2 regions of the Solibacillus sp. GQ1 genome follow, and region 2 is predicted to be linked to the other one. Evidence: riboswitches for the same ligand, from Rfam matches in the RefSeq annotation. Region 2 holds a riboswitch; the other holds the start of a gene.
The links. A riboswitch is a leader RNA that binds a small molecule or an ion and turns the genes downstream of it on or off. The one in region 2 is predicted to bind FMN.
Positions count from the first base shown of each region.

Region 1 (16,757 bases), 780 kb from region 2:
AGCCTCGCTTGTTGAAGGCTCATCAATTTATTTATTGGAAAACGAGACGTATACGATTGATTACTTGCTTCATGGTTTAATGATGCAATCAGGAAATGATGCCGCTACTGCGCTGGCGGAACATATTGGAGGATCTGTAGAGGGCTTTGTTCAGCTTATGAACGAGAAGGCAGAGCTTTATCAATTGAATGAAACAACTTTTACAAATCCTACAGGGCTACACAATGAAGCCCATTTATCCTCTGCCTACGATACGGCAAAGATGCTGCAAATTGCGATGATGAATCCACAGTTCAGAAAAATTGCATCTACTCAAAATTTTTCGGATGGCAGGCAGTGGAGAAATAAACACCGGCTTATGCATGAGAAGATAGGAGCCGTTGCAGGGAAAACAGGCTATACAAAAGTGGCTGGAAGAACATTGGCAACTTATTTTGAACGGGAACAAAAATCATTTGTTGTCGTTACTATTAACGAAGGAAATGATTGGAATATCCACCGGAACTTGGCGGATTTTGTCGACAATAATTTTGAACATAAAACGATTGTGAAAAAAGGGAAATATAATGCGAACGGGTTGGCAATCGAGTTAGATGAACCGTTCCAAATGCTGCTTCATAAGAAAGAACGACCGAATTTTGAGCATATTGTTAAAGTTTCACGGCTGAAAGGGTCGGATCGAGGGGTTTGGCTTTTATACGCAGATGAATCGCTCGTATCATCAAAACTCGTTAAAGTAAAATAATCCAAAAAGTGAAATACTTTAACTTCAGGATTGAAGTTAAGCCCCCGGAGATGTCATGGATTCGAAAAAGAGTTCTTAAAATCAAGTCAGCTTAAAAGCATCGCATCATGCGACAACGGCTGACTGACCCACATCCTGTGGGCCTCAAAGCCGAATCCAGACGCAATTACGCCAGAGCGTAATTGATTAAGTTCTAAAAGTATGACATAATTTTTATTCGTTAAGGATTTATTTTCGCTCGTATTTGTGGATTACAGCAATAGTATTTAATAATTAACAGAGCAGTAAATGAAAAGTGCAGGGACGAATGCTGAAGAAGTATGCGTCTTTGCAGTTTATCAATCAATGAGGTGAACTTATGGAAAGATTACAAAAAGTGATTGCCTATGCAGGCGTTGCATCACGACGTAAAGCAGAGCAATTAATCGTAGAAGGTAAAGTAAAAGTAAATGGAGTCGTAGTTAAAGAGCTTGGTACAAAAGTATCCAACTCGGACACGATTGAAGTTGAAGGCGTAAAACTGGAAAAAGAAGATAAAGTTTATTTCCTGCTATATAAACCACGTGCCTATATTTCAGCAGTAACTGATGATAAAGGTCGAAAAACAGTAACTGATATTTTTAAAAAGCATGTTCACCAACGTATTTTCCCGGTAGGTCGTTTAGATTATGATACGACTGGATTATTGCTTTTAACGAATGACGGTGAGTTTTCAAACTTAATGACACATCCGAAATTCAAAATCGATAAAACATATATTGCACGTGTTAAAGGGATTCCAACAAAACAAGGTTTAATGAAACTACAAAACGGAATTAAGCTGGAAGACGGAAAAACGGCTCCTGCAAAAGTTAGTATGACAAGCTTTGATGAGAACGCTGGTAAAGCGATTTGTGAGATTACCATTCATGAAGGGCGAAATCGTCAAGTCCGTCGTATGTTTGAAGCAATCGGTACACCTGTCGTGAAATTAAAACGTGAGCGCTTTGCATTTTTAGATTTAACTGGACTTAGCCCAGGCGAATACCGTCAGCTGACAAAACATGAAGTAAAACTACTACGTGTATTAGCTGAAACAGGAAAAATTGAGTATAACAATTAATAGTTTAAGAAATTCATAAATCATTCTGAAAGAAAAGAATTTAAATTTTGTAATAATTTGCTATAATAGGCAACAGTAGTTGCTGAAGTGGAAGGGGGTTTTTTATTTTGGAAAAAAAGAAACAACGTTCTGTGACTCGCGGTATCATTTTAACCATTTTAGCAATCGCAATCGGATATACAGTTTACGCTGCCGTAACGAAAGATAAAATTAATATTGTACAAGCCGGGGCACAGGCGCCTGATTTTGAAGTAGTAGATTTGCATGGTGAAAAGCATAGATTGAAAGACTACGAGGGAAAGGGTGTCGTACTGAATTTCTGGGGTACATGGTGTGAGCCGTGTGAACGCGAATTCCCTGCAATGACTCGTCAATATGCGGAATTTAAGGGCCAGGATGTTCAAATTATTGCCGTTAACTTCGCACAGTCTGAATTCGAAGTAAAAAAATATGTGGCGAATATGGGGATGACGTTCCCGGTTGCGATCGATAAAACGAAAAGTGTTTTCACTGCCTATAATATTGGACCCCTGCCTACATCAATTTTCATTAAACCCGACGGTACAATAGACCGTATTATTACTGGAGAAATGACCGAAGGAGAAATTGTGCAATATATGGGGTCAATAAAGCCGGAATAGGAGTTTTTACGCAATGAATAAACTACTTTGTGAATGCGGGCATGAAAATCCTGAAGGTACAACACTCTGCCAAAAATGCGGTTCTCCATTATCCGCAGAGGAAAAAAGCAAAAAAATTGCAGATATGCGGTACGAAGGGACAGCCATTCGTTCAAAAACTTATAACAAGTCAGTTATTGATAAGGTTTGGAATTTTTTCTCAAGTGTAAAAGTCGGAATTACGCTCATTATTATCAATTTAATAGCAGCATCAATTGGTACAATACTGCCTCAGGAGTTTTACATAAGCGTAGCAACAGACCCGGAGAAGGAAAAGTACTATTCAGATGTTTATGGATGGTTCGGTGAAATATACTACGCGTTAGGTTTATCGGATCTTTATTCATCCCTATGGTTCCAATTACTTGTATTAATGTTAGGTGTGTCCATTATTATTGCAAGTATTGATAGAGGAATTCCATTACATAAATCTTTAAAAAATCAACGAGTCAAACGACATACAAACTTTATGAAGCGTCAGCGAATTATCGGTGAAGGGAAACCAAGTGAAACGCCTGAACAAACGCTCCAGCTCGTTGAACAATCTTTAAAAAATTTAAAATACAATGTGCGTCGTGAAAATGATTCCATTTTAGCGGAACGCGGGCGTTTTTCCCGCTATGGTGCTTACGTAAACCATGTTGGATTAATTGTCTTTCTGATTGGGGTCATGCTCCATCTAGTACCGGGCATGTACGTGGATGAATCGATGTGGCTTCGTGAAGGCGAGACACGTGCAGTACCGGGTATGGACGGGTACTTTCTGAAGAATGACAAATTTATTCTTGAAACTTACGACAATGTTCCCCAGGGCGAGCAGATCAAACAAGGGGTCAATGTAGTTGCGAAAAACTTCCAGACAGACGTGACATTGTATAAACAGAAAGAAAACAGTGTGCCGGGACAGGCGGAAAACCTGGAAGAAGTAACGAAATACGGAATTCAGGTAAACCATCCGCTGAAGCATGAGGGCTATGCATTTTATCAGATGGATTTCCGTTTAAATGAGATTAAAACAATGGTGTTTGATTTAACGAATAAGGAATCGGAAGAATCGCTTGGTCAAATTAGCATTGATTTAACGAACCCGCAGGAAGTGTATACGCTCGAAAATGGCGCACAAGTCGAATTAATGGGTTTTTATCCGGACTTTTCAGGTTTTAAAGAAGGTGTACCGCAAACTGTGTCCCAAACACCGAATAATCCGGCATTTATTTTTAAAATGATTACTCCTGAAACACCTGAAGGAGAAACAAGCTTTGTTGCGATTCAGCAAACACTTGAGCCTGAAGGTGACAATATTTATAAAATGAAGTTTTCGAATGTGGAAACACGCCATATGTCTGGTTTAACGATCCGTTATGATCGGACAATCCCTATTCTAATCGTAGGGGGTATTATCTTTATGATTGGTGTTGCAATCGGTTCCTATTGGAATCATCGCCGTATATGGATTGAACAGTTGGCGGATGGAACAATACGTCTGGCGGCACATACGAATAAAAACTGGTTTAGTATGAAAAAAGATTTAGATGCATTAACGAAGCATGCTCATTTACCGCAATACGTAGATCAACAGGAAATAGAAAACAATGAACATGTTGAAACAGAAAAGGATGGTAAAACCTTATGAGTTTAATCGATTTAAGCGGTTATTTACTGTATGCTGCATTCATTTCTTACTTAGTTGGTACATTTTTATTTGCAGGCGCAATTAAAGTGAAAAATGACACAGCAGCAACACGGGCGGATAAATACGGTAAAATTGCCCTTGTTGTTACAATTATCGGTTTTGTTGCACAGTTAGGTTATTTCATTACGCGTTGGGCGTATACAGGACATGCACCGGTTAGTAATATGTTTGAATTTACTACAGCATTCGGTATGTTCATAGTACTATCGTTTATCGTCATTTACATTACGTATAAAGTTGCGGCATTAGGTGTTGTTGCTTTACCAATTGCATTATTGATAATTGCCTTTGCCTCTATGTTCCCGACAGAGGTAAGTCCTTTAGTACCTTCACTGCAAAGTCATTGGCTGACGATACATGTTACGACTGCAGCACTAGGGCAATCGATTTTTGGGATTAGTGCGGTAGCCGGACTTATTTACTTGCTCAGAAATGTGAATATGGACGAGCGCTCAAAAGAAAGCTTTTGGCTGGAAACAGTCATGTTCTGCTGTGTACTAGTCGTAGGATTTGTTGCAGCAACGGTTACATTCAACGCCATGGGTTATGAAGCAAAGTATGAATACGTTGATACATTGGATCAAGTCAATACATCTACGTATTTGATGCCGGCTGTTTTCGGTATGAATGAATATGTGGAACTGTCTGAAGACCGTATGACACCATTATTTGAGTTGCCTGCATTGATTGATGCACGAAAGCTAACAACTGTTTTCTGGTCTGTTCTATTCGGTACAATCATTTATATATTGATTCGACTGATCTTTAGAAGAAAGATAGCGAAAATGTTCCAGCCATTAGTAAAACGGGTGAACTCGACGCTGATGGACGAAATCGCCTACCGTTCAATCTTGATTGCTTTTCCGATTTTCACATTAGGCGCGCTTATTTTTGCGATGATTTGGGCACAGGAAGCATGGGGCCGATTTTGGGGCTGGGATCCAAAAGAAGTATGGGCACTTATTACATGGCTGTTTTATGCAGCATTTTTACACCTTCGCCTCTCAAAAGGTTGGGAAGGAAGAAAGAGTGCATGGCTTACGGTAATCGGTTTCCTTATTATTTTATTCAATTTAGTCGTAGTTAATCTAGTTATCGCTGGATTGCACTCTTATGCATAATGTGACAACAATTTGCTTTTTACACTATTTTTAAAGCAATTTTGATAGTTTCCAATTCTAAGCAAAATAATTAATAAACTGTCATAAAGTTAGAAAAGTTCAATCAGAATGATTGGGCTTTTCTTTTCAATCGTTCGCTAAAAAGGTACAATAGAGAAGAGAAATAGAGTTTTGAAAGGGGCAACACCAGTGTCTGAAAATATTTCTGTGTTAATTGTGGACGACGAGGATCGAATTCGTCGTTTGTTAAAAATGTATTTAGAGCGTGAGGGCTATACAGTAGAAGAAGCGGAAAATGGAGAACAAGCACTTTCGATGGCACTTGAAAAAGATTATCATTGTATTTTGTTGGATATTATGATGCCTGAAAAAGATGGTTTGGAAGTTTGTGCTGAACTGCGCGAAAAGAAAACAACGCCTATTATATTGTTGACGGCAAAAGGTGAAGAAGCAAACCGTGTACAAGGATTTGAACTTGGTGCGGATGATTATATTGTGAAACCATTTAGTCCGCGAGAAGTCGTATTACGTGTAAAAGCAATATTACGACGCTCAGCAGTATTTTCACCTGTTTCAAATGCTTCATCTTCTAAAGATTTAGTTGTGTTCCCGCATTTAACAATCGACCATGATGCACATCGTGTGACAGCAGATGGAACGGAAGTAAATTTAACACCGAAAGAATATGAATTATTATACTTTTTGGCGAAGTCACCCGATAAAGTATTCGACCGTGAGCAATTATTAAAAGAAGTATGGCATTATGATTTCTTTGGTGACCTGCGCACAGTTGATACACATGTAAAGCGCCTGCGTGAAAAGCTGAACCGTGTCTCTGAAAATGCAGCAAAAATGATTGTTACGGTTTGGGGAGTAGGCTATAAATTCGAGGTCGTAAATGATTAGAATAGCAACAAGTATTGTCGGGAAGCTATGGGTAACCATTTTGCTTCTCGTTTCATTTGTCCTGTTTATTTTTACAATTTTCATGTTGGAGTTTCTTGAAAACTATCATAACGAACAGTCCGAGGTTTCATTAAGGCAAACAGCCGCAGCCATTGCGAGTATTATCGATGAAGAAGAGATCGATGATAAGCAGTTTGCAATCATTTCGGAGTTATTGACGGAAACGACAAACGTACTTATCGCCAAAAGTTCAGATGAAATATTGTATGCAAGACAAGAAGGCATCAATAAAGAAGAAATTCAGCAAAAAATTATAAGCAGCAAAGCATTTGAAGAAGTATATGCATCATCAGAGCCGATAGTAAAGGAACTGACGCTACCTTCGAATCGAGAAGAAGCGAACAGCTCCAATTATATTGTATTAGGCTTCCCGCTTAAAAGTGTTGAAGATCTACATGGGGCCGTCTTTATTTACAAAAACCCCGACGCTTTACACCAGACTAGTAATGAAACGACGAAAATTGTTGTGTTAGCTGCGGCTATTGCATTTATATTGACGACAATTTTTGCATTTTTCCTTTCTTCTAAGATAACGCTTCCATTGCGTAAAATGAGAGAGCATGCATTTGAATTGGCAAAGGGGCGTTTCGATTCAAAAATTGAAACGAAGCAAAATGATGAAATTGGTCAGCTTGCCGTCGCCTTTAACCAGATGGGCCGTCAATTGAAGCATCATTTGGAAGTGATCAACCAGGAAAAAGAACAATTATCGAGCATTTTAACATCGATGACCGATTCTGTTATTACATTTAATCGCGATAAGACGATTTTAGTGAGCAATCCTCCTGCAGAGCGACTACTGCAAAAATGGTTCGTCGAAAAAGGATTGGATAGCTCAAAGCCGATACCGGATGAACTTTATCAAATGCTTGACCATGTGTTGAATTTCGAGGATCAGCTGGACGAAGAGTTTGAAATGGGTAAATCCTATTACAGTATAACGATTAGTCCTTTGTACAGCAGAGATTCCATTCGTGGTGCAGTCGCTGTTATACGCGATAAAACCGAGGAAACGAAACTGGAAAAACTGAAATCGGATTTCATTGCCAATGTTTCACATGAGCTCCGGACACCAATCGCGATGCTACAAGGCTATTCTGAGGCGATTATTGATGGGGTTGTGACAACAGAGGAAGAACGTATTGATATGATCCGGATAATTTACGATGAATCACAGCGTATGAGTCGTCTCGTAACAGATTTACTTGACTTGGCGCGGATGGAATCAGGACATATGAGTCTGTATAAGGAAGACGTGCCATTAGTAGCGGTTATTGAACGGATGACACATAAGTTTGACCAAACAGCGAAAGAAAAGCATGTGCAACTGCAGATTGAAACTGACTTTTCGGATGAAACGCTTATTTCGATTGATGAGGACCGTATCGAACAAGTATTAACGAACTTGATCGACAATGCGATTCGCCATACACCAGCCGATGGATCGGTAACTGTTTCTATGGCAAATGAGCAAAACTATGCAAAAATTCAAATTAGGGATACAGGGCAGGGTATTCCGCAAGATGATTTGCCATATGTATTCGAACGGTTCTACAAAGCAGATAAAGCACGTACTCGTTCGAAAGGCGGAACGGGCTTAGGCTTGGCCATTACGAAAAACATTGTGGAAGCACATAACGGCAGAATCTCTGTTGATAGTGTGGAAAAGCAAGGAACAACCTTTACATTTTACTTGCCATTATCTTAAAAAAGTGGGGTAATGGAATTATGAGTATAAAAAAGTTTATCATTTTGAATCGTTCAAAGTGATAAACTTTTCTTTTTAATAGACTAATTCGTTCGTAAAAGGATGATTACTGTAACTTTTCTGTTTCGAAAACGACAAATTACGTGAATGGAGGTGGGATGGGTGCAGCAATCCATTTTCCATCGATTATACGATACGTATCATCAGGATGTTTTTAATTTCTTATTTTACTTAGTGAAAAATCGTACCGCAGCTGAGGATCTTGCCCACGAAGTATACGTTCGTGTATTAAAATCATACGAGCGATTCGAAGGGAAAAGCTCGGAAAAAACTTGGCTGTTCTCTATAGCAAAAAATGTGGCGATTGACTATTTCAGAAAAAAACAAGTTCGAGATAAACATGCATTTACAGCTTTTGATTGGGAGACAGAGCAACTCGTAAGCCCAATCCCTTCACCTGAACAATTCACCGAATTAAATGACCAGCTCCATCAATTACTGGTTGCATTGGAGGAATGTTCAGGTGATCAGAAAATGGTGATTATTATGCGGTATATTCAAGAACTTTCAATTCAGGAAACAGCGGAGATATTAGGATGGACGACCGGAAAAGTTAAAACGACACAGCACCGTGCTTTAAAGAATCTGCGGCTGCTATTGGAAGCGCAAGAAGGAAGGGAGGCGAATCCATTATGAAAAAGGAGCATTGGGATGAAAAAGAGATTGAACTTTTTCTGAAAAAAGCACCGAAAGTAACTGATCATCGTTCAAAAGATGAGGTATTTAATCGTTTAATGGATGAAGGAGCATTTAATGAAGATCCGCCTCACATAGAGCAAAACAATCAAAAGGGTATACGTTGGGCGCCATTATTCGTCTCGATTGCATCAATATTTATTATTGTTTTAATCAGCGCGCAATTTATAGGCAATAATGAATCGGTTACTATGCAGAATGAAACATTCGATCTTGCCACTCCGGAATCGGAAGAAAGTATGACAATGAGTGCGAAGGAAGATGCATCTACACAACGCTCCATGATTAATAGTTTTTCGACGGAAGCTCAACCGGAGCAAACATTAGTTTATGAAAGCGAGCTAGAGGAAAACACATTATTTGCAATTGGTCTTGCAGGGGATGATGCAGAAAGTGTACCTGTAAGCATATTGATTCCAAATGAAATTGTTGCCGAAAAAACGGGTACAGAAAATCCGACGAAGCTGGAACTTTATAACACATTCAGTCCGTTGCTTGACGAACAGTCGCTAGGCTTTAATGAATACCATCCTTACAAGGGCAAATTGCGTGAGGAAGGGAACAGGCTTGTTCATATGTTGCCGGAAGATCACCAATATGATGCGGGAACTGCTTCCTTATCAAATTATCTCGGTTCCCTTGTCGACACTTTCAGAGATGCATATATGGAAGTGGAAATACAAAATACGGCCGGAAAACCAATTTACTTTGACCATGTTGGCGACGTAAAAGAACCGTTTTTATTAAATGATGAGAACGCTCAATATAATTATTTTATGTATCAGATGCGGAATGGGGCGGTATATTTAAGTCCCAATTTCCGAATGAGCTTTAAAGATGTGCAAGAAGCAATCAAAAATATGACGGTGGAAGCGAATGATATATACAGAACGGTTATATTGCCGGGTGTATATTTAAAAGTTGAATACGCTAAGTCGATTGTAAGAATTACATTTGAAGAACCTTTAAACTTGGACAATTATGAACCAGCTCAAGGAATGCGAATGATTGAAGGATTAATAATGACAGCAGCAAGTTTTGATAAACAGGTGAAATTTGAAAATATCGTACAGGAACAATGGGGCGGTTATGACTTCACAAAACCGGTAGATAAGCCGGTTGCGGCGAACCGTATTCATTATGAATTTCAATAATTCAAATAATTTTACTAGGAATTGTAAGCAATGGGCTTTACAATTCCTTTTTTTTATATATAATAATAGTTATAGCAAGGTAATTGCTACATAATTTCATATTGATTCATCTTCGGGGCAGGGTGTAACTCCCGACCGGCGGTAATAAAAGTTATAACTTCTGACCATTTACTTGGAGGAAGTTATGTCGAACTTTTCGAGCCCGCGAGCCACTTTTGTGTGCAGGATTTGGTGCAATTCCAAAGCCGACAGTATAGTCTGGATGGGAGAAGGTGAAGGTACGGTCGTCATTTTTTGAAAATGCCGTGCTTTGCAGTACTTATTTCTAATTCCTTATTTGTAAACGGAATATTTTTCGTGTACAAAAAACAGGAATTGCTGCAAATGCACAGATAGACCCTTTATTTAAGTGTGCCTATTTCTCCCTTATGCTCTAGTTTAGCATAAGGGTTTTTTCATGGAATGATTTGATTCGTCCTTTCTTCTTGCGAGATGGAATCAGCAAAGAGGAGAGATTTATATGCAAAAAAGAAGTTTAAAGTTACGATCATTCGTAACAATCGCAATGCTGAGTGGGGTTTCATTTGTGCTAATGTTGTTAAACTTCCCACTACCATGGTTCCCGGTGTTTTTACAAATTGATTTCAGTGATGTGCCAGCATTGATTGCGGCAATTACGATGGGACCTGTTGCAGGTATCCTAGTTGAACTTGTTAAAAATGTGCTTGACTGGATTTACACAGGGGCTCCTGAAGGAATTCCGGTAGGTCATATGGCTAACTTCGCTACAGGTGTATTATTCATTTTACCAGCTTACTATATTTATAAAAAATTCCCTTCTGCAAAAGGGTTAATGACAGGCTTAGTTGTTTCTACAGTTGTAATGTCACTTGGAATGGCGGCATTAAACTACGTGGCGTTCTTACCGCTGTACACGTACTTACTAGGCTTCGAATATAATATGTACGAAACAATCGTGTTAGGTATTTTACCGTTTAATATTGTTAAAGGAATTATGATGTTTGTGGTCGTGACGATGCTTTACCGTTCAATGCGTGTATGGATTGAAAATCAGCGCAGACAATATTTAGCTTAATTAAATAATAAATTATGGAGCGATGTCATAAAAGTGTTAACTTTATGACATCGCTCCTTTTATATTTACTCTTACTATTGTCATTCTGTTATAGGGCTGATATGATATTGTACATTGTTAAGAAAATTAGGACGTTTCATTAAAACACCATGAAATGACATCTTGGGAGAGAATATGATGGACAAGAAAATACCATTTTCAACCTATGCAGTAATCGGAACGATGCTGTTTGGGATGTTTTTTGGAGCAGGAAATTTAATATTTCCGATTCAAATGGGGCAATTGGCAGGGACAAACTATTGGTTTGCGCTAATTGGCTTTTTAGTTACGGCAATTGGTTTGCCGTTTTTAGGAATTCTGGCAATCGGATTGTCGGGAAGTAATGGATTGCGCGATTTGGCAAGTAAAGTACATCCAATGTTTGGATTGTTTTTTGCATTGGCTTTATACTTAACGATTGGGCCGTTTTTTGCAATTCCGCGTACAGCAACAGTACCGTTTGTTGTTGGATTTGAACCGTTTATCGATCCTTCACAGGCGACATTGTGGCTTGCGGTATTCAGTTTTATTTTCTTCGCGATCGTTTTTTATTTTTCACTAAATCCGGCGAAGATCATGGACATTATAGGGAAGTACTTAACACCGGCATTTTTAGTATTTTTATTTGTGCTAATCGGTATTAGTCTGTTTTCTCCAATGGGGAAATTCGTTGAGCCTGCTGGAACTTATATTAACGAGGCGTTTATGACAGGTTTTAAAGAAGGCTATAATACGATGGATGCACTTGCTTCGCTTGCATTTGGTATTGTTGTCATCCATGCGATAAAGCGGACAGGGATTACAGATAAGAAAGAAATTGCAAAAGCGACTTGGAAATCAGGTATTTTCGCAATGGCATTAATGATGCTGATTTACGGTCTGATTGCTTACATGGGAGCATCGAGTATAACGGCGATTGGTACATTTGACAATGGCGGTCAAATTTTTGCTGCGGTTGCCGATCATTATTTCGGCTCATACGGAGCAATTTTGTTGGCGATTATTATTGTACTTGCATGTTTAAAAACGAGTATTGGGCTCATTACTTCATGCAGTGAGTTTTTCCATGAAGTGTTTCCGAAAATCAGCTATAAAACATTTGTAGTCCTATTATGTGTTGTTTCATTTATCATTGCGAACTTTGGTTTAACAAATATTATTACATATGCAATTCCAGTGTTGATGTTCCTTTACCCTCTGGCAATAGTGTTAATAATACTGGCGCTTCTAGGACCGCTATTTCACTACAAAAGGACTGTATTTGCAGGGGCAATTTTACTCGTATTCTTTATTAGTATAATTGATGGGTACAATGCGTTAATCGGAAGTGTGCCGGCATTTGAAGTGAGTGTGCTGTCTTCTATTTCAGCTTTTTACGCAGATTACCTACCGCTCTATTCCATTGGTTTAGGGTGGATTGTTCCGGCGTTAGTAGGAGCGGTTATCGGATTATGTATTCCGAAACGCACGAATGAAATCAATACGGATTAAAAAATGGTTGTGTAAAAGGAAAATTTCCTTTTACACAACCATTTTCTGTTTTAGTGGATATTTTGCTTTTTAAAGCTTCCACCTTTAACTTCGACTACTTCGTATACTGTCACAAAGGCATTCGGATCGATTTCTCGGATAATACCCTTTATCTTACTTTCTTCCATCCGGTTGATTACACACGTAATTTCTTGAAATTCCTGATGGGAGTATGCACCGTATACTGTACTGAAAGTCGCGCTTCTTCCTAAACGATCTCGAATTGTTTCGACCATTTTAAGCGGCTCTTTTGTAATGATTTTATATGTTTTAGAGCCACTAAGTCCTTCTTCAACAATCAAGATAACTTTTGATGCGATATAATAAGCAATTGCTGATAACAAAGCACCTTTAAAGCCGAATACAAACGATACAATGATGAAAACGAAAAAGTTTAAAAACAAAATGAGATCACTTGTACCGAAAGGCAATTTTCTCGATAGTAACACTGCAAGCATGTCTATCCCATCAAGAGCACCACCATTACGAAGCGCTAACCCCATACCAATACCTAAAATAATTCCTCCTACAACTGTAATAAGCAATGCATCGCCAGTAATAATAGTTGGAACATGGTGCATAAGCGAAGTACCAATTGCTAATGATGCGATACCGATAACGGAGTTGATTGCGAAGGTTTTTCCAATCTGTTTATATCCTAAGTAAATAAACGGAATGTTTAGTATGGCGATCAGCAGGCCTAATGATACTGGTGTTAGCTGAGAGATGACAATACTAATCCCCGTGATTCCACCATCCGATACGTTATTTGGTATTAATACTGCTTCTAATCCGTAAGCAGCGATTAAACCGCCAATAATAACGATGATTTTTTGTCCGATTGACTTTGCTATGTGTTGCTTTGACATAAAATTCCCCCTCAATATACGGTAACAATTATACATGAATAATAGCGATATTACTTTTCATTGCCCCATTTTTTTCAAAAAAAAGCTATCGGGAAAAACAATGCTTTTTCCTGACAGCTTTTATGGGAATTTTGGGAATTATTTATTTCCTATTTCTGATTCAATTAAATCCTCCAAAGATTTTGCGTTTTCCAGAGCTTCGGCAGGGATTGTTATTGTTGGTACTGTATTAAAATCTGAATATTTCATAGTTGATTTACTTTTTATATTCATTACAACACCTTCCAGGTTCATGCCGAATCCGAAGTCCATTACCATTTCTTCTATATCAAATGTTTCCTTATTAATTTTGATTTCATAAGAAAAATTATCGTATTTTAAATTTTTCATATCGGCCAGTACTTCCTCGTCCAAACCTAAGTTCATGGCAGACATTTGTTCTTGTATAAGAGCGGTAAAGTTATCTCCAGTACCTTTCAAATTTAATGTATAATACCCATCCGTTTCTTTGATATTGAAATCGGTTGCAAATTTCTGCAACATTTCTAATTGATCAGCAGCATTAATTTGTGCGCCAGCTTGCGTTAATATTTCTTCGAACATGTCGGCAGGATAATTAATCCAAGTTTCTGACGTGCCTTCATACATATACATGCCATCTTTTTCTGTCATATACATTTTTAAAGGCATATCAATCGATTCGCCTGTTGTTGGCTCGACCATAGACATTGTTCCTTCAATGAAGAACTGCATAGGTTTATTGACAATTGACATATCCATTTTTCCGTTAGTATCGATTTTTATACGTTCTTCCCCATCTTGGATATCCATCGATTGCGTCATTGTCATTTTTGCTTTCATGCTAGTTGTAGCTTGTTGTTTTTCGATTGCCTTTGTGAAAATGGTTTTTAATAGCGCTGAATCCGTTGAAGACGCTTCTGTATCATTTTCTGTGAATTCGTTCACTACATTGAAAATGAATGTTGCTAGTTGACCGCGTGTTATCGATTTCTCTGCGCCAAATTCCGTATCACTTATGCCTTTTGCTATACCGTATTCATATAAAGCTGTAACGACATAAGCGTATTCATTATCCCCAGTCACATCATGAAAAGGGCTGTCGCCTTCAGCTTTTAAATCCAATGCTTTAGCGAGCATATAAGCAAATTCCCCACGCGTAATTGTTTCATTTGGCTTGAAAGTGTTATCTTCATACACTTTAATTGCATCGAGTGCAGTCAATGCTGCGATAGAACCGTAGTACTGATGTGATGCCGGAATATCGGTGAACTTAGGATTGACCACATTTTCCGTATCAAGACCAAGTGCACCGGCAATAATTTTAGCTGCCTGTCCACGTGTCACATTCTGCGCGGGTTTAAATGTTCCATCTGGATAACCACTAATAATTTCGGCTGCATGCAATTCTGTAATCGCCTTAAAATGTATGTTGTTTTCAGCAACATCTGTGAAATTTACGGCAGCTGAAGCAGGGGCTACTGTTGCTGCTGTCATTGCTAATGAAGCAACTGCAAATGTGTAAAACTTCTTTTTCATACTAAATATCCTCCTTGTCCTAAGCAAATATTCATATGTGTCATGCATAATTTGCAAAAGACTTTATCTTAATTCGGCAGCTGTTTTCGTGCAGCTAATGAATTAGAAACAAAGTAAGTGACCGGCAGGAAAGACGGATAAGCTTCCGGGTAACGGGAAATTTCTATTATTTGTAAGAGTAGTTAAGCATTTTTTAGTATGCCATATCACATATATCCATTATATATTAATATCTTATAATTATTTCAATAAAGTCCATAATTTTGAAATATATTTGTGTTTTAATTATGACTGTGACATGGATTGTAATAATCAGGTGGAACTAACTTAAATGTAAACAACTTTTAAAAATAGAGGAAAGCTCACATAAAAAAGAATGAAACTTCGGTGACCGTATGCTAATTGCTGTTCTTGGCGTACGGTTCTTTTTGTGGAATTAAAATGTTCGAATTATGCGATTAAATTATTCTAAAAACGATATGTTAGTTTTTATAACATTAGATTGACAAAGAACATTACATTGATTTAAAGTAAATGGTAAGAAGAGGGAGGCGAGATAATGAGTCGAGAGTTTCGAAGAGCGATGCCGTTACTGCCGATTAGCATGGTTATGCAATTGACGGAATTAACGGCTAGACAAATTCGTTATTATGAAGAACATGAATTAATCGTCCCTGCCAGATCAGAAGGGAATCGAAGGATGTTTTCTCTTGATGATATTGATGCATTGCTGGAAATAAGAGAGCTACTCGACCAGGGCATTAATATGGCGGGTGTCAAAAAGGTATTTGCAATGAGATCGAAAGAGTATGTAAAGAAACCTGACGTGGTACGCGTGACAGATACAGAATTGCGGACTATATTGCGTGAAGAAATGCTGCAGGCGCAGCGCATGCAAAAAACATCGCTACGTCAAGGCGATTTATCGCGTTTCTTTCAATATAAAACTGAGTAGGACCAACTAAAAAGGAGAGTGTTGAAGTATGGCAAATGTAATGGTGAATGGAACAAGCAAAGCAACGAAAGAAAGCATTAAAAAAATTGTAGCCGATAAAAATGTTAAATTTATTCGTCTGCAATTTACCGATATTTTAGGAACAATCAAAAACGTTGAAATTCCGGTAAGTCAGTTAGATAAAGCGCTGGATAACAAAATGATGTTTGACGGTTCTTCAATTGAAGGTTTCGTGCGTATTGAAGAATCTGACATGTATTTGCGTCCGGATTTAGATACTTTCATGATTTTCCCATGGACTGCAGAAAAGGGAAAAGTTGCCCGATTAATTTGTGACATCGCACGTCCGGACGGCTCTCCTTTTGAAGGGGATCCGCGCTCTAACCTAAAAAGAATGTTAAAAGAAATGGAGGAATTAGGTTTTACAAGTTTTAACTTAGGACCTGAACCAGAATTCTTCTTATTTAAATTAGATGAAAAAGGCAACCCGACATTAGAACTAAATGATGATGGTGGATACTTCGACTTGGCACCAACAGATTTAGGGGAAAACTGCCGTCGCGATATCGTATTGGAACTTGAGGAGATGGGCTTTGAAATTGAAGCATCACACCATGAAGTAGCTCCGGGTCAACACGAAATTGACTTCAAATATGCAAACGCGGTGGAAGCATGCGATAACATTCAAACGTTCAAATTAGTAGTAAAAACAATTGCGCGTAAACATGGCTTACATGCGACATTTATGCCAAAACCTTTATTCGGTGTGAACGGTTCAGGAATGCA
Region 1 covers NZ_JCAXEX010000001.1:796,167-812,923, forward strand. The annotation lists gene AC6CH1_RS03745 (D-alanyl-D-alanine carboxypeptidase family protein) at 1-745, shown strand, start outside; gene AC6CH1_RS03750 (pseudouridine synthase) at 1,104-1,847, shown strand; gene resA (thiol-disulfide oxidoreductase ResA) at 1,955-2,488, shown strand; gene AC6CH1_RS03760 (cytochrome c biogenesis ResB family protein) at 2,502-4,160, shown strand; gene ccsB (c-type cytochrome biogenesis protein CcsB) at 4,157-5,341, shown strand; gene AC6CH1_RS03770 (response regulator transcription factor) at 5,531-6,247, shown strand; gene AC6CH1_RS03775 (ATP-binding protein) at 6,240-8,015, shown strand; gene AC6CH1_RS03780 (RNA polymerase sigma factor SigX) at 8,178-8,711, shown strand; gene AC6CH1_RS03785 (hypothetical protein) at 8,708-9,925, shown strand; FMN riboswitch at 10,030-10,203, shown strand; gene AC6CH1_RS03790 (ECF transporter S component) at 10,446-11,021, shown strand; gene brnQ (branched-chain amino acid transport system II carrier protein) at 11,199-12,551, shown strand; gene AC6CH1_RS03800 (YitT family protein) at 12,602-13,459, opposite strand; gene AC6CH1_RS03805 (S-layer homology domain-containing protein) at 13,598-15,016, opposite strand; gene AC6CH1_RS03810 (MerR family transcriptional regulator) at 15,576-15,971, shown strand; gene glnA (type I glutamate--ammonia ligase) at 16,012-16,757, shown strand, end outside.
Region 1: another riboswitch for FMN. It lies ahead of AC6CH1_RS03790 (ECF transporter S component); the one in region 2 lies ahead of ribE (riboflavin synthase).

Region 2 (16,757 bases):
TCACTGTAATACTGGATGAAAAAGCCCATTCCTGATGAAGCACCGAACATTTCGGCGATCGTTAAAATCAGGAAGCTCATACCAAGTGATGTACTCGCACCACTTAAAATATGGGGTGCACTTGCGGGCAACACGACTTTCAGTAAAAACGTTGGTCCTTTTAAACCAAGAGATTTCGCATTGTCAAGATAATGCTTTTCAATCAGCAGCACGCCATGAATCGTTCCTAAAAATACTGGCCAAAATGCGCCGATAAAAATAAGAGACATCGAAGCTGTTTGGAAAGTCGGTAAAATTGCAATGACATATGGTATGAACAGCGTTGGCGGAATCGGACTTAGTGCATGAAAGTAAGGCATTAATATTTCACGTGACCGTTTGTTCAATCCGAAAAACAGACCGCCTACAATACCTGTCACTAAAGCTCCGAAGAACCCTGGTATCAGTAGTTTCATCGAGCTCACAACACCGGTTAATAGCTCCCCGATTTTCGCGGAAAATGACTCAACGACCGTTAGAGGCTGCGGGAATATTACCGGATTGATCCATGTCGCATATTTTGTGACAAGTGCCCAAACCGCAATAAATATTATTCCTATCAAAATAGTAAGATTATAGCGTTTAAAAAATGTGAGCATTCCATCCCACCCCTTAAATGTTTTGTTCATTAAAACGAACGAGCTGATCTTTGTAATAAGCATCATCCGGATATTGTTCGATTAACTCAGTTAATGCTTTTTCGTATAGATCGATATTTACATATTCGTTTACATCAATATCATCCACATTTTCAACATAGCCGATTTCTTTCATTTGCTCCCACATTTGAACGACTTTCTCTCTGCTTGGATCAGAAGAATAATTCGAGTGGCTGTCGTTTACAATCGTATTAATTACTTTCTCATCGACTTTCATATACTCTTTCGCTGCAGTTACTGCTGATTGCGGATCTTCAATCTTTTTACGTTCAGCGCGAATAAGTGCCTTTAAGAAACGTTTATATGCTTCCCCGTCTTCTTCCGCCAATAATTCCGAGCGTGTTACAACACGACAGCATACATGCCCTTCCTGTAAATCATTGCTCCATGCAACTGCTTCAAGACCCATATCAACTGCTTGTGCGTAGAATGAGTTTGCCGATACTGCAACGTCCACTTTTCCTGATGCTACCGCTTCAAGCAGCATACTACCTGTTTTGAATTCAACAATTTCCAGATCTTTTTTCCAGTCGATACCTGCATCTTCAAGCGCAGAACGGAAAACGATATCCGATGTAAAGATCCTGATCGTTCCAACTTTTTTTCCTTTATAGCTTTCAAGTGAAGTATATTGCCCCGCGTTTTCCTTTTTCGTTAAAATCGGGTGTCCGCCCTCCAAATGCCCTCCAATAATGGAGAAATCCGAGCCGTTTGCGATAAACGTTAAGGGGCCAGCTGTACCGAATGTTAATCCGACATCAATTTTCCCCGCCTGCAGTGCATTCAGTCCGTCTGCCGAGTTTGCAAAGCCAACACGATTGACCGTAATATGTTCTTCTTCAAAATAGCCTTCCTGATGAGCAATGTCGACAAGTGTTCCACCTGCAGACTGACTTAAACCAACCGTGATTTCATAATCGTCAGAGGCTGCCCCTTTTGAAATTTGTTCATCATCTCCGCATGCAGCAAGTAAACCTACTGTTAAAGCGAGTGAAGCGATCCATTTCTGATTTGTTTTTTTCATTCAACGATCCTCCTATATTCCTGCGCCATCTGCTATTTCTGTTTTTAAACTATTGACGATCTGTTCGTTCATCTCATTTAAAAGGGATTCACGAAATGCACGGAACTTCTTGTTTTCAAATAGTTTTTGACGATCCGTCCCTTTTTTCTCAATTGGTACTTGAATGCTTTTCGTCACCGCCCCGTTTTTCCCGGGAGCAAAGATGACAATACGGTCCGCCAAATAAATGGCTTCGTCAACATCATGTGTAACAAATACGACTGTACGTTTTTGTTCGGCACTAATTTGAACAAGCAGATCCTGCAGTTGAATACGTGTGACAGGATCCAAAGCACCGAATGGTTCATCCATCAGCAGTAAATCCGAACCGTAGCTTAATGCACGCGCAATGGCTGCACGCTGTTTCATACCACCTGACATTTGGCCAGGATATTTTTTTACTGCGTGCCCTAAATGGACAAGTGTCAAATATTGCTCTGCGATATGTGCCAGCTCTTTTTTTGGCATTTTTTTATTACGCTGTTTTAATGCAAGCATGACATTCGCCTGTGCCGTCAGCCATGGAAATAAGGAATAATCCTGGAAAACGACTCCGCAGTCAGGGTGAGTTTGCTTTACGGATTTACCGTTTATTTCGATATTGCCATTTGAAAATGGTTCAAGCCCTGCCATCATTCTGAGCAATGTACTTTTCCCGCATCCGGAAGGTCCCATAAATACGAGAAACTCGCCATCTTGTACTTCAAGCTGAATATTGTTTAAAATTTTTGTCGTCGCATCATAACTGAAATCGATATTCTGGACTTTAATCTTCGTTTTTTTCTCTGTACTATCTTTCGTAGATATAGGGGTTTGTTGTGGCACTGGACGTTCCAATAATTGAACCATGTACTCACTCTCCTAACAGAAATTTTCTACCTAATGATTGGATCGATGTATCAACCGGAACATGCAGTGTCATCGTCCGCAAATTACGCCAATAGCGGTCAAACCCATAACGGCCTGCAGTAGCGCGGCTACCCATCACTTCGAAAATTTTTGATGTAATATCGAGCCCTACTTGCGTTGTGAAGATTTTCGCTGTTTGCAATGCATCATCAAGATCACTGCGATGCTTAGGGGTAATCTTTTCAGGTTCATCCCAAAGCTCCTGTAATAATTGATCCGCTTTTTTCACAACCAGGGTTGCTGCTTCTACCTGTACGTAAAACTGGCCGTAATGATGTTGGATAATCGGATCTTCAATCGCCGAAGTCTGTGTAACGGCGCGCGGTCTTGTTTGCTCTCTTGTATATGTAAGCGCTGATTGAAGAGCACCTTCTGAAATCCCTAAATAAACATGGTTTAAAATAAATGTAGCGATATTCAGACGCAGCTGTGAAAACTCGCTTGCGTAAAAGCCTTGCTGCAACACTTCTTCATCATGTACTTCAACATCGTTGAAAAGAATCGTTCCACTGTCTGTCTGGCGTTGCCCCATATTGTCCCAATCGCCTTTTATATCTACACCTATCCGTTTACTAGGAATAACGACCAATAATGGCTCATCCTGCTCTTCCACTAACGCCGATACTAATAATACATCCGAATCGACACTACCAGAACAGAACGTTTTTACGCCGTTTAACAAATAGCCTGTTGTTGTTTTTTCAGCCTTCAGTTGAATAGCCACCGGGTTGAACGCATTCCCCCAAAAATAATTGTGCTTAGCTGTTTCGCGATAATAAAATTCCTTTTGCTCTTGTGAACCACATAAATGCGGTGTAACAAGATTGATAAAATGATAGCCTATAACATGTGCCAGTGAACTATCCGCACGTGCAATCGTCCGAACGACTTGAAACACATCATACCAATTCCCACCTAAACCACCGTATTCTGTCGGAATTAAAAGTTTCAAAAGTCCGCTTTCGCGAATTAAATCTCGCTCAGTTTTAGCATTGCCTCCAATTTTATCTCTTTCTACTGCTGTTTGTTCAAACTGTTCGGCAAGCTTTTCCGCGATTTCATCAATATGTGCAACTGCTCCCATAACACCTCTCCTTTACTAGTTATAGAATTTTCTTGCAATTCAGTATTCTTAATTCGTTAGTTTACAGATGCATGTATTTAAAGTCAATAGTTAATTTGAATAATTCATACTGGAATAGTATGCTTTTAGCGAATTAACGTAAAAAACCGCATTTATTTGTATTTTTTTACAGATTAATTGTGTGATTTATAGGGTGATTTCGAAGTTAGAAGAAGAAAAAACCACTATTTTCATAGCGGTCTTTTAGTTTTTGGTATGTTTAGTAATGCATGACTTGATAATAAACAACAATTTGATAAATCGCCGGTACAATTAATGCAATCGCCAAAGAGATGACTGCACCCCACTTCGATTGTGTCATTAATCGATCATTGTCGATTTTCAAGTGCTGTAAAAATGACAGTGTAAAATATAACGCACTGACTAAAAAGATAGGGGTTACGAATGTGAGCCAAATTCCTGCATTCATTTCATGCATCGATTCCTTCACCTCAATCTCATTATATTTCAATATCCATCTGTTTTATTTCTGTGAATTGAAAATTAATACTTTCGTCGAAAATAAAAGTCCACGGCATTGAACAATAAGGAGGAATTTCAAGTGCATCCATTGTAAAATTTTGAGCAATTTTCCCCGCTTCTGTTATAATACTTACTTCCCTATTATGGAAATTAAGTTGTTGATCAGTCCGGTTATGAATAAGCGTTGTAATGAGCAGCTGTTTTCTATGATTCAAGGCCCTTCTAATTACGTAACAGGAAATATGCTCATCCTGTTCTTTTGTTTTTTGAAAAGCTTGTTCGATTAATAACCGGTCCTGATCTGAAATCGTTTTATCCCATGCAGCTTCAAATTGCAGTTTTTGCATGAACTTCACCCCTTCAATGAATAATTTATGTAAATAAGCAATAAAACAACCTTTCTTCTATAATACATGTTACAGTAGGAAAGAATCTTAAAAGTTAGAAGGCGAAAAAATATGATCGAAGTAAAGAATTCCCCGATAAGTGATGGGGAATATAATCGCGGTATTTTTGCGATTAATGCAATTCCTAAAGGAACGTTATTCCACCAAGCACCGGTACTAAGCTATCCAAATGAGCAGCATGAACATATTGAAAAAACAAATCTTGCAGATTATGCGTTTGAATTTGGCATTGGCCGTTCTGCAATCCTGTTGGGCTACGGAATGCTATTTAATCATTCATATGAGCCGAATGCCACGTATGAAATTAATTTCGACAACGAAACATTCGATTTCTTTGCTTATAAAGATATTGAAGCCGGTAAAGAGATTTTTATTAATTATAATGGCGATGTAGATGATAATGACCCACTATGGTTTAACAACGAAGAAGAATAACAAGGGGGAGCTGTCTAAAAATTAGACAGTTCCTTTTTCTATTCCTTCGATAAAGCGAATGATATCTTCCGTCAGTAATTGGCGTTCTTTTCCTAATGTAATAAGATGACCACTGTTGTCGTATTGTTTTTTCGTAATGACGTTGCTAATTGCATTCTTTTCAATCATGTCAATGCTTTGATGGAAAACCGGCTCGTCCAGCATACCTTTTGCCAAGAAAAGAGGCTGTTTCAGCAAATGAAGCTGTTTGCCTGTTTCAACGATAAACTGCTGCAGCGCAATCAGTTTTTCGGCAGGTCTTGGGAAGTGATTATCTAAAAACGCTTGCAGTTCCTGTTCAGAGCTTCCTCTATTTTGTAAATACCTCTTGGAATAATAGACGACACGCTGTTCCAAACCTTCCACTGGCCGCTCCAATACTGGTGAAGAAATAATACATAAAGCTTTCACTTCAGGGAATTCATTTGCCAGTCTTATTCCAAGTACACCACCTAATGACTGGCCAATTACTGTAATCGCTTCATATTTTTCATCGATTAAAAACTGTACTGCTTGTCTGCTATGTTCCCATACGCGTTTCATAGAACTTGCAAATAATTGTTCCGGTGATGCTCCGTGCCCTGCCAGATTTGGCGCATAACTCGTATACCCTTTATTATGAAGCATTTTTGCCAAATAGTGCATCTCCTTCGCATTGCTCGTAAAACTATGTAAAAGCAGAACGGCCTGTTTATGTCCTTTTAAATAAATATCCTCGACAAACTGTTGCATGTTAATCCCCTTTTCATTTGTGACAATATTATAGCATAATAATTCTCTGTTACTGTCATTTCCTCAAGTTTAAAAAGCGGAAACAGTGCATTTGTTTTATTGTTCGGCTACAATATGGTTGAACAAAAAAACATATGAAAGGAGAATCATATTAATATGAGAACAATATTATTATCGATTCTTGCTGCACTATTTTTAGCTGTACCGAGCGCAGCAGCACATACGTATTTAGACACGACTAATCCCGAGGATGGAGCAGTTGTAACTGAACCGTTGCAGTCGATTGAACTTACATACGCCGGGAGAATTGAAGTAGGCAGTACATTTAACGTCATTTCAAGTAACGGTGAAGAAATAGAAACAGTATCGATGGATTTAGTCGATGGTGTATTGACGGGTACTTTTGAAAATCCATTACCAAATGATGACTATACCGTTGAATGGAATAGTATTAGTGCAGATGGCCACCCATTGTCAGGTCAATTTTCCTTTACGGTTGATGCACCTGTAGCAGAAGAACCGGCCGAAGAAGAAGTTACAGAAGAAAATGAAGAGCAAGCGGAAGTAGACGAAACGGTAGAAAACAACGTAGCGGAAACGACTGCGGCAGATAATGAAGAAACATCAAACGATACATTACTATACATCATTGGAGCCCTTTTACTTCTTATTATAATAGTAAGTATTTTCACTATTGCAAGACGGAAAAATACAAAATGATGTCATTGACAATTTTTAGTCAATTTTTACTTTATGTGAGTTTAGCTCTTCTTATGGGAACATTTATCTTATACTGTATCCCTGAAACAATTCGCCCAAAAATCGATATTTCAGCCAAGTGGCTTATTGTTAGTGCGGTCATTTTGCCGATTGTCACATTTGTACCGAATATTCAATTGCTGACAATTTTGACACCACAGTTCGGCTTCATCGAATCATTGGGCATGCTCCTTTTGAAATTTAAAGTTGGCCATTCATGGCTCGCGGTCGTTGGCTTTACGATTATTTTGCTTATAATGATTCGCCAGTTTATGAAAAAACCTTCGAAGCTTATATCGGTCATGTCAATTTTTATTTTAATCGCCATTATGACGGCAATTGGCTATATTAGTCATGCAGGTTCGATGACAGGCATTGTCGGATCGGCATTGGATTTTGTTCACCTTCTAGCTGTCAGTGTATGGCTCGGCATCTTAGTTCTGATGAGCTTTTTCTCAAAAGATGCGCAAAACTGGGATGCCTTTCTGAAGTGGTTCTCCCCCGTGGCACTCGTAGCTTTTACGGCAGTTGCATTAACAGGTGTCCTTATGACTGACACAATCGTGCCGGGCTATGTGACAAGCTGGTCGAGCAATTATGGACAGTTTTTGTTCATTAAGCATGTTCTGCTCGTACCTTTGACTGTTATTATTTTGGCAAACAGTCTGCTCATTAAACTGAAGATGGACAAGCCATTATTTGAACCGCGTACGTGGGTACGAATCGAAACAGTTTTGCTCGTAATGATATTATTCATTACAGCGCTCTATAGTGAACAACAGCCCCCGAGTTTTTATGTTCAGGAAATTTCTCCGTTTTTTGAAATGTTCTACCGTAGCTCGATTGAAGCTGGCATGCGCGGGTATTTACAAATGACGGGTATCGGGTTAGGATTTTTCCTGTTGACTGCACTGTTCATCGCTCTTGTCATCGTAAGTTATATTAAACAGCTGCCGGTTGTTGTATCGGCTGCCATGACTTTTGCGCTGGCATTATGTTTTTACATGGGCTTTATGTCGATTGTGTTCTTTAAATAACGTCAAAAAATAAAGGGTTGTAGTAAAAGTCATTTCCGACTAATACTACAACCCTTATTCATTAGGCGAGCCTTTTTGTCTTCATACGCATATAGCGAACAAGCGCCGCGATGATTAATATTACTGTTAACACTATTGTACCGTTCTGCATTGTTGGTTCATCTGTTTTTACAGCAATACCGATGAGTGCCCAAACGATAACAAGAGTAAAGAAAATATCTTTTGAAACAGCAACCGCCAAATAACCGAGAATGACCGCAACCCCGACAAGTACGAGTGATCCGATCACCTCTGATATCCCCAAATCGACTCCATGATGTTTTAAGACATAGCTTACATTAGCGATTGTCGCTACGGATATCCACGCTAAGTAAAATGAAAACGGAAAGCGTTCTGAAATACCTTTTTCCGTGTTTTTATACTGCAGGTAAATCGCAATGAGTGTAAATAACAAAAAGAACATTACAATAATGGATAGTATAAATTGTTCATAATGCCAGCTGAACAGCCAAGCAATATTAAATATACAGCTGATGATAAATAAAATACCTACTTTTCCTTTAAAACGATTGTCTTTCACTTTGCGGTATATCGTAATCAGCCATATGACAAGCAGTACATAAATTAACGACCAAATAGAAAATACGTAGCCTGCTGGTGTAAATAACACTTCTAATCGATTCGTAATTTCTGATGCCGTTTGCCCGTTTAAAGGCAGTGTATTGGATAGCGCATTTACTACGATTACAGCAATCATGGCTATCCACATTGTAATATACAAGCCCATTTTTCATCATCCTTTTTTCTAGAATTAGGGAACTATACCCTTCTTTAAAAAAGAATAAGCGGTAAATGGGCTATTGATTGTAAAGGTAATGTGATTTATGCAAAATTATTTTTAAGTCTGCTTTTCAAAGGCAAGTTTGATTCCAAAACCGATAAGAACAGCTCCAGTCAACGTTTCGATTACCGATTGTGTAGCAGGTTTTTTCATGAAATTGCGGATTTTGTTTAATAAAAAAACATAGAGCGCAAACCAAATAAATGTTAAAACAATATAGATGATTCCCATCGTCAAAAATGGCCAAAACGGTTCTGCGCCTTTAGATAGGAATTGCGGTAAAAACGTCAGGAAAAATACTGCTACTTTAGGGTTTGTGATATTCGTAATGAGTCCCTGCTTAAAATACGAATTGCCTTTAGCTTCAATTTCCGGAATGTCCGTCAATTCCTCTGAATCAGCTTTTTTAGCACGCATGCTCATCAATGTTTTTATACCCAAATAGCATAAATAGGCTGCTCCTACGTATTTCAACACTGTAAATGCCACGGCAGATTTTACGATAATCGCCGATAGCCCTGCCACCGCTGCAATTGTATGGACCGTTAATCCTGCGCAAGAGCCGACCATTGTTTGAAATCCGCCCTTTTGTCCGTTAACGATTGTATTTTTCGTAACGATAGCTGTATCAGGACCCGGCAATACAATCAGAAGAACACACGCAATGATAAAGAACACAACATTCTCCATTTACTCACCTTCATTTTCTGAATTTTTAAATATGGTAACATGTTCATCTGAATGAAGCTAGGGGAATTTATAGTTTAATGGATTGCTAGTGTGGCATTACTTGTATGCATTCTTATGATATGACCGGCAACTGATTTTATTAGAAGAATTTTATATTTATTAGAAAACTTCAATAGGTTATTAGCATTTTCCGAATGTTTATTTAAACATCTAAGAGCATTATTAGTACAATTGCCTTATAATTAGAAAATCGGTAACTTATTAGAAGATGTCAACTTGATATTAGATGATTTAAATATTTATTAGAATATTACTAGTGACTCCTTCAATCGTCAGCAAGTAATGCCATTTTCTCAGCAGCTTTCTCTATGATTACATCATCTTCAACCTGACCAGTATAATTGATATACATCACGGCCCGCCCCTTTACAAAGAGAAAATCTTTATGAAAAGAATTATCCCGAATCAGCAGTCGATCAAAAGCTGTGTGTTTTCTTTCTTTAAAACTTCTAGGTTCACTTCCATATGTATGCTTGATTATTAACTCATTAACTAATGAGCTAACATGGGAATGGAACCGTAACTTATAAACTTCCGATGAGATTGATGGTTGATATGCATGATTGGGATCGTACCATTCCCCTTCCTGAATAACGCCCATTTCTGTTGAATCATATTGGACAGAAGCAAAAATATTCCACTGTGATGAGTAGTTGCTTCCCAAATCCTCGCCTTCAAAGTAAAGTGGCTTCCTTTTAAGATGCGGCTGATTTTCAATGGAAGCTAGTCGGACAATTGGCAGCCCTGCATCTTCTTCTGTTAAAGGGCTTGTTTTCATACTCCATATTTGGTAAATCGGTATTAACACAAGAGTTAATGTAATTACTAATACTATGAAACTGTAGACAATACTTGACCGGTAAAAGTTTTCCCATGGTTTTTGTTGATCGTCTAATATCCCAGCTTTAAGTTCATTCCGCAAATGATTGATTCCAAATAAGCTTTTACCTATCGGAATTATTTGCATAAAACTAACAAACAATACTAATAATGGAGCAAGTGTATATCCATCTATCAGTTGCAAAACAGAAATATTTCCGTTTTCGAAAGATTTGACGAAGACCGTAGTGATTACAATAATCGCGATTAAATTAACTATAAAATTAAATAATGCTTTATTAAAAGCTTTTTTTGCTATTGAGATTTGCTCTTCCCGATCTATTGGAGGTTCATTTACTTTACGATCAGTCGGTGCTGCAAATACGTGAAAATTGCTGTCACTCGCAATGTAGTCCCAGCCGCTTTCTTCGTATAACCGAATTTTTTCACTCGATATATATTTGTTTTTTGCCAGTTCAAGTCGGTAGCCCGTTCTTTTGCGATCACCTTTTTTAAACTTTGCAAAATGTGTGCCAATCTCATAAAAATGCAGCCCTTGCTCGGACATATCCGAAAACCAGCTTTCATGTTCCTTAATACGCCAATACTGCCCGGGTCTTATTCTGCGTACTATTTCTGCCATCGCTCTCCCTCCTCATATGACTGACCTAACAATAAAATAGAAGGGAATGTTTGTAAATAAATAATTAGAATCAGCAAACTATTTCAGCACTCTCTGACGCAATAAAGAATATTGAAAATGTTCACAGTAAAAAGGCAACCCTACCAATGCAGGATTGCCTATTACACCGCTTAGAACTAACTTTCCGCAAGCAGCAATATTTTCTGAGCTGCATTTTGAGTGGCGTGCACTAATCTTTATTAAAACATTTTATTCAAGTTCGCCATTTCAATTGCAGACATTGCGCTGTCGTAGCCTTTATTGCCTGCTTTTGTACCAGCACGTTCGATTGCCTGTTCGATATTTTCAGTTGTGACAATGCCGAAAATTACCGGTACGCCTGTGTCCAACCCTGCTTTGGCAATTCCTTTTGCCGCCTCGTTACATACATAATCGTAATGTGTAGTTGATCCGCGAATGACCGTACCTAAACCGATTACTGCATCATAATTATTTGTTTCAGCCATTTTTTTTGCAACAAACGGTACTTCGAAAGCACCTGGAACCCATGCTGTATCAACGTTTGCTTCATCAACACCATGACGTTTTAAGCCGTCAATTGCACCGCTTAATAATTTATCATTAATAAATTCATTAAAGCGCCCTACGACAATTCCGATTTTTAGATCTGTTCCGACTAATTGTGCTTCAAATGTTTTTCCCATTTTAATTGCTCCTTTTTATACCAATACGGTAGTTAATTTTATATATTGAACTAAGTCTTCGATTGTAATAAATTTCAGGTTATGTTTTTGTGCAATCTTTTCGAGCTGTGGCATGCGGGCCATTGAACCATCTTCGTTCATAATTTCACAGATGACCGCAACTTCATTCGAACCGCATAGTTTCGCCAGATCAACACCTGCTTCCGTATGCCCGCGACGTTCCAACACGCCTCCCTGTTTAGCAATGAGCGGGAAAACATGGCCGGGACGATGAAAATGCTCCGGTTTTGTTGCAGGATCCAGTAATGCTAACATCGTTTTAGAACGCTCAAATGCACTTATACCTGTCGTTGAATGGATATGATCGATACTAATCGTAAAAGCTGTTTGATATGTATCGGTATTGCTTTGCACCATTGGATGAAGGGAAAGCTTTTCTGCAATTGCAGATGAAACTGGTGTACAAATTAACCCTCTTCCATAAAGCGCCATGAAATTAATATTTTCCGGTGTAGCGAATTCTCCTAACACAAGAAAATCCCCTTCATTTTCACGGTTCTCGTCATCTGACACAATAATAATCTCGCCGTTTTTCAATGCCTGAATTGCTTCTTCAATTGTATTCATTTTGTCACCACTCCTTTAAAATCCTGTACGTTGCAAAAAGTCCATTGTAATTGTACTTTCCGTTTGATTTTGTAAATGTTTTTTTACATATTTTCCGATTAGATCTGTTTCAATGTTCACAACATCTCCCGGCTTTTTAAAGCCTAATACAGTCTGTTCATACGTATGAGGGATTAAGGAAATGGTAATGAATGTGTCCGTCACATCAAAAATTGTTAAACTCGTGCCGTCCACTGTAATTGAGCCTTTCTTAATACATTCAGCAAACAAATGCTTTTCCATTGCCAAATCAATATAAACTGCATTGGCAACAGGTCTTTTCCGTTGTATTGTTGCAATTCCATCAACATGGCCCGATACGATATGTCCACCGAATCGACCATTTGCCGACATTGCCCGTTCTAGATTGACAGGCATCCCAGCAGTTAATTGCTGTAGGCTTGTTGCTTTGACGGTTTCCGGCATGACATCTGCCAAAAATACGGTCGGCGAAAATTGTTTCACTGTCAGACAGACACCGTTAACGGCAATGCTGTCCCCGAGTTGAACATCCTCTAGAATTGTGCTTGCGCGAATGGCTAGTTCCATCGCTTGTGTGGATTGGCTGACTGTTTCAACCGTTCCAAGTTCTTCAATGATTCCTGTAAACATCCTGCTCACCTCTTTTTAAGATTAAAAAAGAACCCCGATTGAATTCGGAGTTCGATGAGAGGAAAATTGAGCATCATCAAATAAGCTTTTTGAAGTAAATTTTCAAAAAACTGCTGACATTGCTTCCTTCTCCCATCCAGACTGTAACTGTCGGCTTTGGACTTGCACCAAATCCTGCACACATAAGTGGCTCACGGGCTTAGAGATAAACTCATCACCGTCGATTGGGAATTTCACCCGACCCCGAAGGAAATTATTTTTTTCAAATAAAATAAAAAAACCCGTCACAAGGTGCGACAGGAAAAGTGTATAGCAAAAAAGCACATTTAAAATCAAATTTTTAAAATGCGTTGCCATTCCTTCTCCCATCCAGACTATAACTGTCGGCTTTGGATTTGCACCAAAATCCTGCACACATAAAGTGGCTCACGGGCTTAGAGATAAACTCATCACCGTCGATTGGGAATTTCACCCGACCCCGAAGGAAATTATTTTATTTGAAAGTTATTGTAACATAAATAATTTAAAAAGCTAATAGTATTTTAGCACCTACTTACTTTTTGTTCCATCAATCCTTTTACCTCTATCCCCTCTGTTAAATTATAAAAATTTTGAAACTTTACTAAAGATAATACGTAGAAGAATATACATAATATTACATAAATTAGAAAGGAGTTATTGCAAGCTTTTTTTAAGTGTCTTTCGTTTACTTGGTTGCTTTTTTTCGTATAACTATTTCATAAAATATAGTGTCGGATAATCTTTAGTAATATAAAAAAACAAATACTTTTTTAACGGTAATGGAGGCTTTTATGGCAAATAATTCACAGTCGAATAAATATCTTATCTTTCTAGAGCTACTGTTTTATGCAGCATTACCTTATGTAATCTGGAAGTTTGGGCGAGAGCCTTTTGGTGACTATGCCGCAATGCTGCTGTCCACTGTTCCCGGGATAATTTATACGGTTTACCGCTTTGCTAAAGACCGGCAATTCAATGTGACAGGCCTGTTTATTTTAGGCTCAATGCTTATAGGTACAGCGGTCGATTTACTGTCGGGTTCAGCGGAGCAGATGATTTGGAATAACGTTTATTTAGGTCTTTTTTATACGTTGCTCTATGTAATTTTATTCATCGTAAAACAGCCTTTTTCCCTGTATATTGCAGTTGATTTTGCTTATTTGCAAGGACATGCACGAAAGGAAAGTAAAGCATTATTCTTTCAAAAAGGGATCTTCCGATGGTTTCAGCTGATCCAGGTTGTCTTCATTATTCGAGGACTGGTTATGGCAGGAATTACGGTCTTCCTGCTTCGTAAATATGGAATTGACAGTTATGGTGACATGCTTATTTATAAACGGGTAGCGAGTTGGGTGTTTTCCGGAATTTTAATGGGGATGTTCTTTTACATTAATGTTGTTGTACAAAACTATATGAACCGATTAAATGAAAATAATCTGCAAAAGCGGCAGGAACCGGAAATTGTCGCAGAATAAATATTAAAAAATTTTTGAACCTTTTTCCTCTCCTGTTTGTATAGTCAGTGAATGCATCAAAAGTTGCAGCTTGTTATAAAATTTAACTAAGTAAGGAGAAATCGATATGGGGATTGGTTTTAAAATTTCGTTAATTGTGAGTGCAGTTGAAATGGTTGTATTATTTACGATTTTGATTCCGTTTTTTAGAAAACATATTATCAGGGAAGGTAAAAAAATTAATTATGCGAAAACAACCGTTTATTTACGCTGGAATATATTTGACACGATTACTCTGATTTTAGCGGTTTATACGATTATCTGTGTGCAAGTTTTGAACATTTTACTTTCATCCGGTGAAACAATTGAAAACCCTTATGTTCAGTTTTTTACGAACCAGGCACAGGCATGGGTCATTGTAATGGTTGTGTATTTGGTCATGCGCATATCGGCTACACTAAAAAGTATTAAAGCACGTTTCGGTGACGTTTATGATAGCGAACAATGAGCAGTTGATGATCGCGTTTCAAATTGGCGATTCGGAAGCGTTGGCACAACTGTACGACCAGTTGCATGAGCCGCTGTTCTGTTTTTTGTACCGTTATACAAAAGATGAGCAATTGAGTGTCGATATTGTTCACGACAGCTTTGAAGTGCTGCAATCAAAAAAATTTCAGTATGAACAGCAACGTGGTACGGTAAAGTCCTTCTTGTTTCAGATTGCCTACCGCCTTATGATCAATAAGCTGAAAAGGCGCAAACGATGGCAGACACTCCTGCCTTTTCTCATCCCTATTCAGAAAAAAACGCTGCAAACCGAAGACACACTCGTCATTCAACAAGCGATTTCCAACTTGCCGGATAAACAGCGGGCTGTAATTTTGCTTGCTTACTATGAAGATTTGCCGCAAGAAGAAATTGCCTTAATATTGGATGTTCCGATCGGTACGGTAAAATCACGGCTTCATCACGCTATTAAAGCTTTAAAGGCTGAATTAAAGGAGGATTTCCAACATGAACGAGGAATTTAAAAAGGAAAAAGAGCTATCCGGTTTGCTTGATTCCTATAAAATCGACATACCTGTGACAAAACTTGCAAAAAAGCAGTCACCATTTCAAAAGTTTATTCGCTATCTTGGTTCTCCGACGAAAGATCCATTTGAAAAATGGACAATTCAATCAAAGGGCTATCTGTTTTTTAAAATTTTCCCCGTTTCCCTTGGTTTGTTTTTAGCAATTTTACAGGGATTCCTAATGAACTAATGGTAATTCCTTTGCTGGCTACCTAACTATGAAAGGGTGATAGAAATGAAGAATACGACAACCGTAAAAGAATGTCCAAAATGCGGCTGCTCTGAATTAGGGAAAGGCAAACATAGCGGGTACAGTGTTATGTCACCTGTCAATAAAATGAGCTTAGGTTCCAATATCGAATATATTATTTGTACACAATGCGGTTTTATTATTGAAGGCTATGTCGTAAAGCCTGAGAAATTTAAAGGAACATTTTAATTCGATATCGGGATTACAAATAGAGGGTGGGACATAATCCAAAAATGCAATTTTTCTCTTAGAGAAAAATTGCATTTTTTTGCTGAGCGTAAAAATTGATTTCCATTCCGGGGCGCTTTCCTCGGGCGTGGCCTTACACGAAAGTCTCAGGCGTCAGTGCTCCTGACGCTTCGCTTTCGTCGCAAAATAAATTTCGCTATTCCCGCAGGAAGCTGTGCTTGTTGCGAAAGGTGATACCGTCAGCACGAACACTCGCCCTCCATTCCAATCAATTTTATAAAATATCCGTTTCTTAATAAGGTTTTTCTCCTTAGTTTATGAAATTTCTACTTCTGTCCCGGCCTCATTGTATTTTCTACCTGTTTCTAAAGATCACTTCAACCTACTAATTCCGCTTTTACAAAATAATATGCTTTTTGAATTTCCTTTTCATCCGCTGGGTATGACGTCATCAACTCATCACGTAACTCTTTAAGGCTTTTTGTATTACTTTCTGTAAAGCCATTCATTACAGCCGTCAAAAACACGGGGTTGTAATTTCTTTTCATTTGACTCATAGTATCCGCCCCTTCATTAATTCAACAGTTTTAGTCGCTCTTTTGCGGCCACCATATTTTTCAATGATGCAATCGTCTCTTGCTCCGTGCGAGTTTTCAGTCCACAATCGGGATTGATCCAAAATTGTTCTTTTTCGATCACTTCTTTACTTTCTCCGATAATAACGGCCATTTCTTCCACTGTTGGTATACGGGGGCTATGAATGTCATATACACCTAAACCGATGCCCAGTCTGTACGGTGTCTCTTTTAGTATTTTTACCAGTTCTCCATGGCTTCGTGATGTCTCAATCGAAATCACATCCGCGTCCAATGATTCAATTACATCAATAAAGTCATTAAATTCACAATAACACATATGTGTATGAATCTGGGTCGTATTCCGCACACCGCTTGTCGCTAATTTAAATGCATTTACACTAGATTCGATATAAGCCCGATGTTGATTTTTACGGATCGGCAGCCCTTCTTTTAATGCAGGCTCATCAACTTG
Region 2 covers NZ_JCAXEX010000001.1:1,576,461-1,593,217, forward strand. The annotation lists gene AC6CH1_RS07885 (ABC transporter permease) at 1-638, opposite strand, end outside; gene AC6CH1_RS07890 (ABC transporter substrate-binding protein) at 652-1,722, opposite strand; gene AC6CH1_RS07895 (ABC transporter ATP-binding protein) at 1,735-2,610, opposite strand; gene AC6CH1_RS07900 (acyl-CoA dehydrogenase family protein) at 2,615-3,754, opposite strand; gene AC6CH1_RS07905 (hypothetical protein) at 4,014-4,232, opposite strand; gene AC6CH1_RS07910 (SLAP domain-containing protein) at 4,255-4,623, opposite strand; gene AC6CH1_RS07915 (SET domain-containing protein) at 4,735-5,118, shown strand; gene AC6CH1_RS07920 (alpha/beta hydrolase) at 5,140-5,889, opposite strand; gene AC6CH1_RS07925 (copper resistance CopC family protein) at 6,046-6,609, shown strand; gene AC6CH1_RS07930 (CopD family protein) at 6,606-7,685, shown strand; gene AC6CH1_RS07935 (TspO/MBR family protein) at 7,747-8,472, opposite strand; gene AC6CH1_RS07940 (LysE family translocator) at 8,584-9,216, opposite strand; gene AC6CH1_RS07945 (DUF2812 domain-containing protein) at 9,542-10,738, opposite strand; gene ribH (6,7-dimethyl-8-ribityllumazine synthase) at 10,978-11,442, opposite strand; partial or broken gene ribB (3,4-dihydroxy-2-butanone-4-phosphate synthase) at 11,461-12,069, opposite strand; gene ribE (riboflavin synthase) at 12,085-12,720, opposite strand; FMN riboswitch at 12,841-12,975, opposite strand; FMN riboswitch at 13,074-13,210, opposite strand; gene AC6CH1_RS07965 (VC0807 family protein) at 13,533-14,216, shown strand; gene AC6CH1_RS07970 (group-specific protein) at 14,323-14,703, shown strand; gene AC6CH1_RS07975 (RNA polymerase sigma factor) at 14,711-15,226, shown strand; gene AC6CH1_RS07980 (hypothetical protein) at 15,210-15,458, shown strand; gene AC6CH1_RS07985 (transcription initiation factor TFIIIB) at 15,504-15,707, shown strand; gene AC6CH1_RS07990 (hypothetical protein) at 16,085-16,264, opposite strand; gene metE (5-methyltetrahydropteroyltriglutamate--homocysteine S-methyltransferase) at 16,281-16,757, opposite strand, start outside.